3 regions of the Mesorhizobium sp. WSM4828 genome follow, and region 1 is predicted to be linked to each of the others. Evidence: riboswitches for the same ligand, from Rfam matches in the RefSeq annotation. Region 1 holds a riboswitch; each other region holds the start of a gene.
What was found. A riboswitch is a leader RNA that binds a small molecule or an ion and turns the genes downstream of it on or off. The one in region 1 is predicted to bind thiamine pyrophosphate.
Positions count from the first base shown of each region.

Region 2: it holds a riboswitch for thiamine pyrophosphate, as region 1 does, so the genes downstream of both, thiC (phosphomethylpyrimidine synthase ThiC) here and thiB (thiamine ABC transporter substrate binding subunit) in region 1, are expected to answer to the same signal.
Region 3: it holds a riboswitch for thiamine pyrophosphate, as region 1 does, so the genes downstream of both, thiC (phosphomethylpyrimidine synthase ThiC) here and thiB (thiamine ABC transporter substrate binding subunit) in region 1, are expected to answer to the same signal.

Region 1 covers NZ_JBVVQK010000033.1:14,641-17,913, forward strand. Annotated here, with positions in the region: gene AC0L2X_RS27455 (ABC-F family ATP-binding cassette domain-containing protein) at 1-686, opposite strand, end outside; gene AC0L2X_RS27460 (thiamine diphosphokinase) at 688-1,332, opposite strand; TPP riboswitch at 1,451-1,565, shown strand; gene thiB (thiamine ABC transporter substrate binding subunit) at 1,609-2,622, shown strand; gene thiP (thiamine/thiamine pyrophosphate ABC transporter permease) at 2,880-3,273, shown strand, end outside.
Region 2 covers NZ_JBVVQK010000015.1:33,064-36,336, forward strand. Annotated here, with positions in the region: gene thiC (phosphomethylpyrimidine synthase ThiC) at 1-1,419, opposite strand, end outside; TPP riboswitch at 1,523-1,639, opposite strand; gene AC0L2X_RS18185 (porin) at 1,883-3,043, opposite strand.
Region 3 covers NZ_JBVVQK010000001.1:528,596-531,868, forward strand. Annotated here, with positions in the region: gene thiC (phosphomethylpyrimidine synthase ThiC) at 1-1,314, opposite strand, end outside; TPP riboswitch at 1,415-1,531, opposite strand; gene AC0L2X_RS02665 (Fic family protein) at 1,702-3,246, opposite strand.

The DNA of each region.
Region 1 (3,273 bases):
TCGCGCACGATCTGGCGACCGAGCTTGTGCTGCTCGCGCTCTTCCTCCTCCAGCACCGTGTCGCGCCATTCCTCGAAAAAGGCAAAGCCCTTGTCGAGACGGCGGGTCTGGCCGCGGTCGAGCCAGATTGTGGCGCGCGACACGCGCTCGAGAAAACGACGGTCATGCGAGATGACGACCAGTGCCGAGGAGGTGCGGGCAAGCTCCTCCTCCAGCCATTCGATAACCGAAAGGTCAAGATGATTGGTCGGCTCATCGAGGAGGAGAATGTCGGGCTCCGGCGCCATGACGCGGGCGAGGGCGGCGCGCCGCGCCTCGCCGCCGGAGAGGTCGTTCGGCCGCTCCTCGCCGGTCAGGCCGAGATGCTCCATCAGATAGGTGGCGCGGTAGGGATCGTCGGCGGGTCCGAGCCCTGCCTCGACATAGGCGCGGACGGTCGCAAAGCCGTCCATGTCGGGAATTTGCGGCAAGTAGCGCACGGTCGCCGAAGGCTGGCGGAAGACTTCGCCGTCCTGCGGTTCGATCAGCCCGGCGGCAATCTTGAGGAGCGTCGACTTGCCAGAGCCGTTGCGGCCGACCAGGGCGATCTTGTCGCCAGCTGAGGCCGTCAGGGCGGCACCGTCTAGCAGCGGCGTGCCGCCGAAGGTCAGCTTTATCCCGTCGAGATTGAGAAGTGGCGGCGCCATGTCAGCTTTCGGGTAGGGGAAAAGGATGCGCGAGCAGCAGCGCGCGGCCGCTGGCCAGCGCGATTTCCAGCCGGCCCCTGACCTCGTTGGAAATGGTCAGCGACGAGCCGAACGCGACCTCGACATGGTCGAGCGGCCATTTGGCACCGGTGACGCTCAGGCCGGCGAGATCGGAGAAGCCGAGCACCGAAAACAGCGTGCCGTCGGCATAGTCGAAGTCAGTCTTTCCCGGCAGCAAGGGAATGCCTTCCTGCGCGCCGCTGGTCAAAAGCACTTCCGTCCCGCCTTCCGCCAGCCGGACGCTCAGCGCCAGATGCAGGAAGATGTGGTCGGTGCGTTTGCCGCCGAAGGCGCCTGCGAGCACAAGGCTGGTCGCACCGCATTCGAGTGCGGCGGCGATAGCGAGTTCACCGTCGGTCTTGTCTTTTTCGGCGGGAAACACCTGCCGTGGCACGGCGGCCAGATCCTCCGGCAAATCGGCAGGCACCGAATCGAAATCGCCGATCCAGAGTTCCGGCCTGAGGCCCAGCATGCGCGCATGGCCGATGCCGGCATCCGCGGCGATGACGCGCGAGCCTTCGACCTGGCGGTCGAGCAGCGGCGTGCGGATGAGATCGCCGCCAAGCAGGATGGTGAATTTGCTCATATCTCGTGGCCCTTACCAGCCCTGCCCCGGAAACGGAAGATGAAACGGCAGAAGGCTGGGCTTTGGATGTCCGGCAAACTTCCGCTTGCGCAGCACTTCGGCCGGGCCTATGTGTCGCAACGCTCTAACGGGGTGCCGGACGCGATTTTCGCGGACCGGCTGAGAGGCAAGACTGCCAACCCGCTGAACCTGATCCGGTTTGTACCGGCGGAGGGATTAGACGTTTCGGACAGCCCGACGCCTCAATTCCTTTCAACGCGAACGAAGGAGGCGCCGATGCGCGGTTTTTTTCACTCTGTTGTCTCGATTATCCTGCTTGCGGCATCCGCGCTCGCCCTGCCAGGGCAGGCATCGGCACAGGATAAGCTGACCGTCTATACCTATGAAAGCTTCACCGCCGATTGGGGTCCGGGACCCGCTGTGACGAAGGCCTTCGAGGCCGAATGCAGCTGCGTCGTTGAATTCGTCTCGGTCGCCGACGGCGTAGCGCTGCTCAATCGTGTGAAGCTGGAAGGCGCCGCGACCAAGGCCGATATCGTGCTTGGCCTCGATACCAATTTGACCGCCGACGCCAAGGCAACCGGCCTGTTTTCGCCACACGGCGCCGTGTCGGGCGTCAGCGTCCCGGGAGCCTGGAGCGACGATATTTTCGTGCCGTTCGACTATGGCTATTTCGCCGTCGTCTACGATACCGAAAAACTGAAGAGCCCGCCGAAAAGCCTCAGGGAATTGGTCGAGGGCAATGCCGGCGACAAGATCGTCATCCAGGATCCGCGCACCTCTACGCCGGGCCTTGGCCTGCTGTTGTGGGTCAAGTCGGTCTATGGCGACAAGGCGCCCGAAGCCTGGGCCAAGCTCAAGGCGAAGGTGCTGACGGTGACGCCAGGCTGGAGCGAGGCCTACGGCCTGTTCACCAAGGGCGAGGTGCCGATGGTGCTGTCCTACACCACCTCGCCGGCCTACCACATGGTCGCCGAAAACACCGAGCGCTACCAGGCAGCGTCCTTCGAGGAGGGCGAATATCTGCAGATCGAGGTTGCGGGGATCACCACCAAGGGCGCGAAGAACCCGCTGGCGGAAAAGTTCATTGCCTTCATGACCGGACCGAAATTCCAGGATGTCATTCCCGAAACCAACTGGATGTTCCCGGCCGGCAAGACCGACAAGCCGCTCAATCCGGCGTTCGACAAGCTTGTCAAACCGACCAAGACCTTGCTGTTCAGCCCGGAGGAAGTCGCGGCCAACCGCAAGGCCTGGGTCGATGAGTGGCTTGCGGCGATGAGCAAGTAGTCGTGGCGAGCTGATCAAGGTGGTCACTCTACGGCGCCCCCCTCTGTCCTGCCGGACATCTCCCCCACGAGGGGGGAGATTGGCAGCTTCGGCGTCTCGCTCAGTCCTGCAACGTTGGAAATTGGCTAAGGCCGAAGTGACAGCCGATCTCCCCCCTCGTGGGGGAGATGTCCGGCAGGACAGAGGGGGGCGCGAAGGAACGCTGTCCTCGCTAAGAATCTCGAATCGGGCGGTGTAGCGTGCAACGCGCGTCATCAGTGGACTCCCGCGTCACTGCCGGTATCGTCGCGCTCGCAGCCATCGCGCTGCTGATCGGCGGGGCGTTCGCAGGTCTCATCCTGCAAGCCATGCGCGACCCGTCCGGCGCCGGCGCCGCTTTCGATTCCTATCTCTTGCGCGTCGCCCGTTTCACGCTCTGGCAGGCAGTCCTTTCGACCCTGCTCTCCGTTGCACCGGCGCTGTTCGTCGCGCGCGCCCTGTCGCGGCATCCACAGTTTCTCGGGCGAGGCTTTATCCTGCAGCTTTTCGCCCTGCCGCTGGCGCTGCCGGCCATTGTTGCCGCACTCGGTGTCCTGGCGCTCTACGGCCGTGCCGGGTATTTTGCCGGCACGCTGGGCGCGCTAGGCGGCCAGAGCTGGCCCGGCATCTACG
Region 2 (3,273 bases), on a different contig from region 1:
CTCCTTGGGCGTGACATAGCAGAGCATGGCGGTGCCGAACCAGCCGATCATCGCAGCGCCGATGCCGGAGGTGATGTGGTCGTAGCCTGGCGCGATGTCGGTCGTCAGCGGCCCAAGCGTATAGAACGGCGCCTCGCCGCAGACGGCGAGCTGCTTGTCCATATTCTCCTTGATCTTGTGCATGGGGACATGGCCCGGACCCTCGATCATCACCTGGCAATCCTTCGCCCAGGCGATCTGCGTCAGCTCGCCGAGCGTTTCCAGCTCGGCGAATTGCGCCGCGTCATTGGCATCGGCGATCGAGCCGGGACGAAGACCGTCGCCGAGCGAGAAGGACACGTCATAGGCGCGACAGATGTCGCAAATTTCCGCGAAATGCTCGTAAAGGAAGCTTTCCCGGTGATGGTGCAAGCACCATTTGGCCATGATCGAGCCGCCGCGCGAGACGATGCCCGTGACCCGGTCGATGGTCAGCGGGATGTAGTGCAACCGCACGCCGGCGTGGATGGTGAAATAGTCGATGCCCTGTTCGGCCTGTTCGATCAGCGTGTCGCGGTAGACCTCCCAGGTCAGGTCCTCGGCAATGCCGCCGACCTTTTCGAGCGCCTGATAGAGCGGCACCGTGCCGATCGGGACCGGCGCATTGCGCACGATCCAGTCGCGGATGTTGTGGATGTTGCGGCCGGTCGACAGGTCCATCACCGTGTCGGCGCCCCAGCGGATCGCCCAGACCATCTTTTCGACCTCTTCGGCCATCGACGACGTGACGGCGGAGTTACCGATATTGGCATTGATCTTGACCAGGAAATTGCGGCCGATGATCATCGGCTCGCTCTCCGGGTGGTTAATGTTGGCGGGAATGATCGCCCGTCCGCGCGCCACCTCGTCGCGGACGAATTCCGGCGTGACGAAATCGGGAAGCGCCGCGCCAAAGGCTTCGCCATCGCGTTGCAGCTTGCCGCGGACGATCTCGCGGCCGAGGTTCTCGCGGATGGCGACGAACTCCATTTCGGGCGTGATGATGCCGGCGCGCGCATAGGCTAGCTGGGTCACCGCCTTGCCCGCCTTGGCCCTGAGCGGTCGGTTGCGAACGGGAAATTCCGGCGTCAGGCGCTCGCCCGCCGCAAATCCGTTGTCCTCCGGCCGGACGTGGCGGCCCTCATAGGCCTCGACGTCACCGCGCGCTGATATCCATTCGTGACGAAGCCGGGCAAGACCCTTTTTGATACTAATTTCGACGGTGGGGTCCGTATAGGGGCCAGACGGATCGTAAACGGTGACGGGCGGCTCACCGGCCGTCGGATGGACGGAGATTTCGCGCATCGGCACCTTGATCTGCGGGTGGATGGCACCGGGCTTGTGGATTTTCCGCGAGGCGGGCAGCGGTCCCGTCGAGACAGCGGGAGTGAGGGCATTCATCTTGAGGCTCCTTTGCTCATGCATTGGAGACCCAGTTCTGTGCCGGAAGGATGAAAAGACGCTTCTGTCGACCTGCCGAAACAGGACCTCGGGCGTAAACTCCCTCAAAGCGCTTGCACCGTCCCTACGCCAGTATGAACTGGATCAGGTTCAACGGGTCACTGCGCCGCGAAAGCCAGCAGTATCTCAGCCCCTTGCCGGGACTCCCCTGGTGAATGCGTCAGGTTGAACGGGCCGGCTCCGATTTGTCAAGCGCATTCGGGCCGAGGCGATGATCGGTAGCCGGTCAGACCATATGTCGGCGACAAACCAGGCGTTGGAGACGAAGACATGGATAAGGGGTCGCAAACGGTTGAACTAAAGATCGGTCCTTATGATGATTACGCCTTCAATCGGCACCGAAGGTTTGCGCGTAAATCGCCTTCGGGCGATCCGCTGGGGCGCCGACACCAGATGGAGTTGTTTAAAATGAGCTTTGGAATCGGAGTGTGCCGCCGAGGCTGTTCTTTTTGCCGACGTGAGTCCAGTTCACGCGGGAACGGTCGACCGCGCCTACGCCGAAGTTGCTGTAGTGGTCATAGTCGACTTCGGCTGTGACTGTGAAACCTGGAACGACCAAGTAGGCGACGTTTGCAGCCACACCAGAGTTCCTGAACTGATCACCCGAGACCTGAAGGTTGAACGAAGTTTTCTCGTTGAGTGTGTAAGTGGAGCCGGCCCAGAAAGCCCAGTTGCCGCTCCAAGTTTTGTAGAAGCCGCGACCGTGAGCGGCGACTGCATTGGTTGGGTCATCGTTGAGATTGCCAATGGAGCCATAGCCGAACATTCCGAATAGCGACAGGTCATCTGTGACATTGACATCGACGCGGACCTTGCCGGCCAAAGCATCGTAGTTGCTGTCACGGGCGATTACGCCGGTGATCGCGCCCCAGCCCTGCGTCTGTTTTACGCCGAAGACGACGTGCGGAACATGGCTGTCGATAGTACCGACTACACCCGACCCTTGTTCAAGTGAAACCAGAGCCGAAAAGCCATTGCCGGCATCGAAGTAATACTGGGCCACGTTGGTATCGAAGTCGCCGTACGGAACGAGTACGTTATTGAGGACGTTCCCGGCGTAGCCTGTAAACGTGTCGAAGGCCGACTCGTCCTTACCAACTCGGAGGCCACCAAGCTGGATCCAGGCGGAAGCCAACTTGACGCCGCTGTTGAAGCCATAGTTCTGAGGGCTGTCCGGACCCGGATGAGCGTTGCGGTTGCCGAAGTTCACGCGGTTTTCAGTATAGGTCTTCAGTGCACCGAGTTCGGTCTCCTGGCGCGTCCAAGTTTTGAACGTGAAACGCGCGTTGTTTCGCCAGGTGCCCTGAGCCTCGCCAGGGCTCCCATCGGTGGTTCTTGCCCCGTCATAGGATCGGACATCGCCGAGGCCGACGTCGTAACGGATGTAGCCGCCGATGCGCAGGCAGGTCTCGGTGTCGGGGATATGGAAGTAGCCCGAACCGTAGACGTCGCAGATCTTGACGTATTCGGTCGGGTCCGGCGCAGAGACTTGGTCCGCCGCGCGAGCGACGGAAACGGAGATCAGGGCCGCAACTGAGCCGAGAAGAAGGCTGCTTACGATCATTCCGGATCTCCATTCAAAGGTTAAAAGATAATCATCAAGATGAGTTCTCGTGAATGCTAAAAGTTCGTAATTGAACGTTTGAAACTTTTTGTTGCACAAAAACGAACTGCTCAAACGACTGGAGATTAACGGAAGAACAACTGTGCTTGGTCATGCATTGCCCGAAAAAGGTGGGATTCGACCTGTGTCAGGCTCAAAGAAAGGCAGGACGCCTATTGCTTTGCCCCGCT
Region 3 (3,273 bases), on a different contig from region 1:
CAGCGGTCCAAGCGTATAGAACGGCGCCTCCCCGCAGACAGCGAGCTGCTTGTCCATGTTCTGCTTGATCTTGTGCATCGGCACGTGGCCAGGCCCCTCGATCATCACCTGGCAATCCTTCGCCCATGCGATCTGCGTCAGCTCGCCCAACGTTTCCAGCTCGGCGAATTGCGCCGCGTCGTTGGCATCGGCGATCGAGCCCGGACGGAGCCCGTCGCCGAGCGAAAAGGACACGTCATAGGCCCGGCAGATGTCGCAGATCTCCGCGAAACGCTCGTAAAGGAAGCTTTCCCGGTGATGGTGCAAGCACCATTTGGCCATGATCGAGCCGCCGCGCGAGACGATGCCCGTGACCCGGTCGACGGTCAGCGGGATGTAGTGCAACCGCACGCCGGCGTGGATGGTGAAATAGTCGACGCCCTGTTCGGCCTGTTCGATCAGCGTGTCGCGGTAGACCTCCCAGGTCAGGTCCTCGGCAATGCCGCCCACCTTCTCCAGCGCTTGGTAGAGCGGCACCGTGCCGATCGGCACCGGCGCATTGCGCACGATCCAGTCGCGGATGTTGTGGATGTTGCGGCCGGTCGACAGGTCCATCACCGTATCGGCGCCCCAGCGGATCGCCCACACCATCTTTTCCACCTCTTCGGCCATCGAGGAGGTGACCGCCGAATTGCCGATATTGGCGTTGATCTTCACCAGGAAATTGCGGCCGATGATCATCGGCTCGCTTTCGGGATGGTTGATGTTGGCGGGAATGATCGCGCGTCCGCGCGCCACCTCCTCGCGCACGAATTCCGGCGTGACGAAATCGGGGATCGCCGCGCCGAAGGCTTCGCCGTCGCGCTCGAGCTTGCCGCGCAGGATCTCGCGGCCGAGGTTCTCGCGGATGGCGACGAACTCCATTTCAGGCGTGATGATGCCGGCACGCGCATAGGCAAGCTGGGTCACGGCCTTGCCTGCCTTGGCCCTCAGGGGCCGGTTTCGGACTGGAAACTCCGGTGTCAGGCGTTCGCCCGTGACGAATCCATTGTCTTCCGGCCGGACATGGCGGCCCTCATAGGCCTCGACGTCACCGCGCGCCGTGATCCATTCGTGACGAAGCCGGGCAAGACCCTTCTCGATGCTGGTTTCGACAGTCTGGTCGGTATAGGGGCCGGACGGATCGTAGACGGTGACGGGCGGCTCGCCGGCCGTTGGATGGACGGAGATTTCGCGCATCGGCACCCTGATCTGCGGGTGGATGGCACCGGGTTTGTGGATTTTCCGCGAGGCGGGCAGCGGTCCCGTCGAGACGGCGGGAGTGAGGGCATTCATCTTGAGGCTCCTTTGCTCATGCATTGGAGACCCAGTTCTGTGACGGAAGGATGAGACGCTTCTGTCGACCTGCCGAAACAGGACCTCGGGCGTAAACTCCCGCAAAGCGCTTGCACCGTCCCTACGCCAGTATGAACTGGATCAGGTTCAACGGGTCACTGCGCCGCGAAAGCAAGCAGTATCTCAGCCCCTTGCCGGGACTCCCCTGGTGAATGCGTCAGGTTGGACGGGACGTCTCCGGTTTGTCAAGCGCGTTCTGGCCGCGGCTGATCGGCGGCTGGTCAGACCGTGCGGAAAAAATCGCGCATGTCTCGGCGACAAGTCAAGCGTGGGAGATGAAGACAGGGACAAGGAATCGCAAACTGTCGGACTAAAAATCGATCCGCCTCAATGGGAACCAAAGGTTTGCGCGTAGATCGCCTCGATTCTTCCTGCCTCGTCACTGGTCAGCGCGGAGAATTCCTTTTCGCGCTCGCGGTTCGACAGATGGCCACCATTCTGGTGAAGGAAACGGAAGAGCAGGGCGGCCAACCGCTCGGGCATGTCGATAAAGGCGTCCACCTGCTGCCGAAATTGGGCGTAGCGCTGCAGAAACGCGGTTTCCTCGGGAAGGTCCCGTTCGATCGTCCGCTGAACGCAGGCATAGAGGAATTCGGCGTGCGGGGTCGCATCGAAGAACCGGTAGAAATCACCGGTGTCATTCAGCACCCGGACGTTGAATTGCGGCGTCGGTTCCCATTCCACCCACGGCAGAAGGCGCTGCGAATAGCTCTCGAGCACGCCCCTGTACTCGTTGATCTGGTCCAGGATCGCGGCCGAGACGGGAAAGACCACTCCCGGCGGATTGAAGCCGCGCGTGGCAAGGACGTGGTGGATTAGGTAGCGGTGAATGCGGCCGTTTCCGTCCTCGAACGGGTGGATGTAGACAAAGCCGAAGGCGAGGATTGCGGCGGCTATGACCGCATCAAGGTTTTGCGCGGGGCCCTGATCGAAGGCCGCCATTCCATCGATTAGCCGCGGCAGGTCCTCGGGCCGAGCGCTGATGTGATCGGGCAGGGGCGTGCCGTTGTCTCGGTCATGCTCACCGACGAAACCTCCTTCTTTTCGGAAGCCAAGTCTTACGAAACGGGCGTCGCCAAGTACAATTTTTTGCAGACGTAGCAGCTCATCGCGATCGATCGGCCAGCGGCCGGCTTCGCCGATGGCGCGGCCCCAGCGCTGGATGCGATCTTGCGGCGGGCGCTCGCCCTCGATCGCATAGCTTGATCGCGAGTCTTTGAGCAAAAGAAAGGCGGCGGTCCGAGCAAGGAGGTCGCGCGGCACGTCCGCCACGATTGCCTCCGCGCGCCGCGGCAGTTCAAGGCCAATGAATTTTTCGAGAGTCTTGGTTCGGAACACCAGGGGGCAGAACTCAGGCGTGCCGGGGAGATTGTCCTTTATGCGGTAGCGCGAAGCGGTCTTCTCGGATCCGGGCCACTGCAGCTCGGGATCGACAACCGGAACGTATCGTCCGGCCGCCGCGTCCGGCAGATCGAGACGTGTGCCCGTCAGCCATTCAGATAGAAACCAGATGCGGCGGGCATAACTGCCTGTGGGGCTTTCACGGACGAGCGCCTCGATCGGTGCGGGACCGGTCACCTGGAACAGCCGTTTGAGGACGGCAAGGTCGAGCCCCTCGTACTTGAGCGCGAAGGTCAGATGGCCTTCGAGTGTTGGATGTGGGGCATGGCGGGGCGTCATGATCCGCCAGCCATCCCGTTCGGTAATGCGATGATGCTCGCCAGTGGCCGACAGGGTCCGGGGCAAGGGCACGGCGAGCTCGTAAGCTCCGATCAGGGCGCTGTACCCGGCCGGGGTCACCATCTCCGGAAGGCGGATTTCCTGAAAAACGATAACAGGACCTGAAAATTGGTGCTTCTGCGCCACAGGCATGAAAAGGGGATCCTTTCATCGAATTTT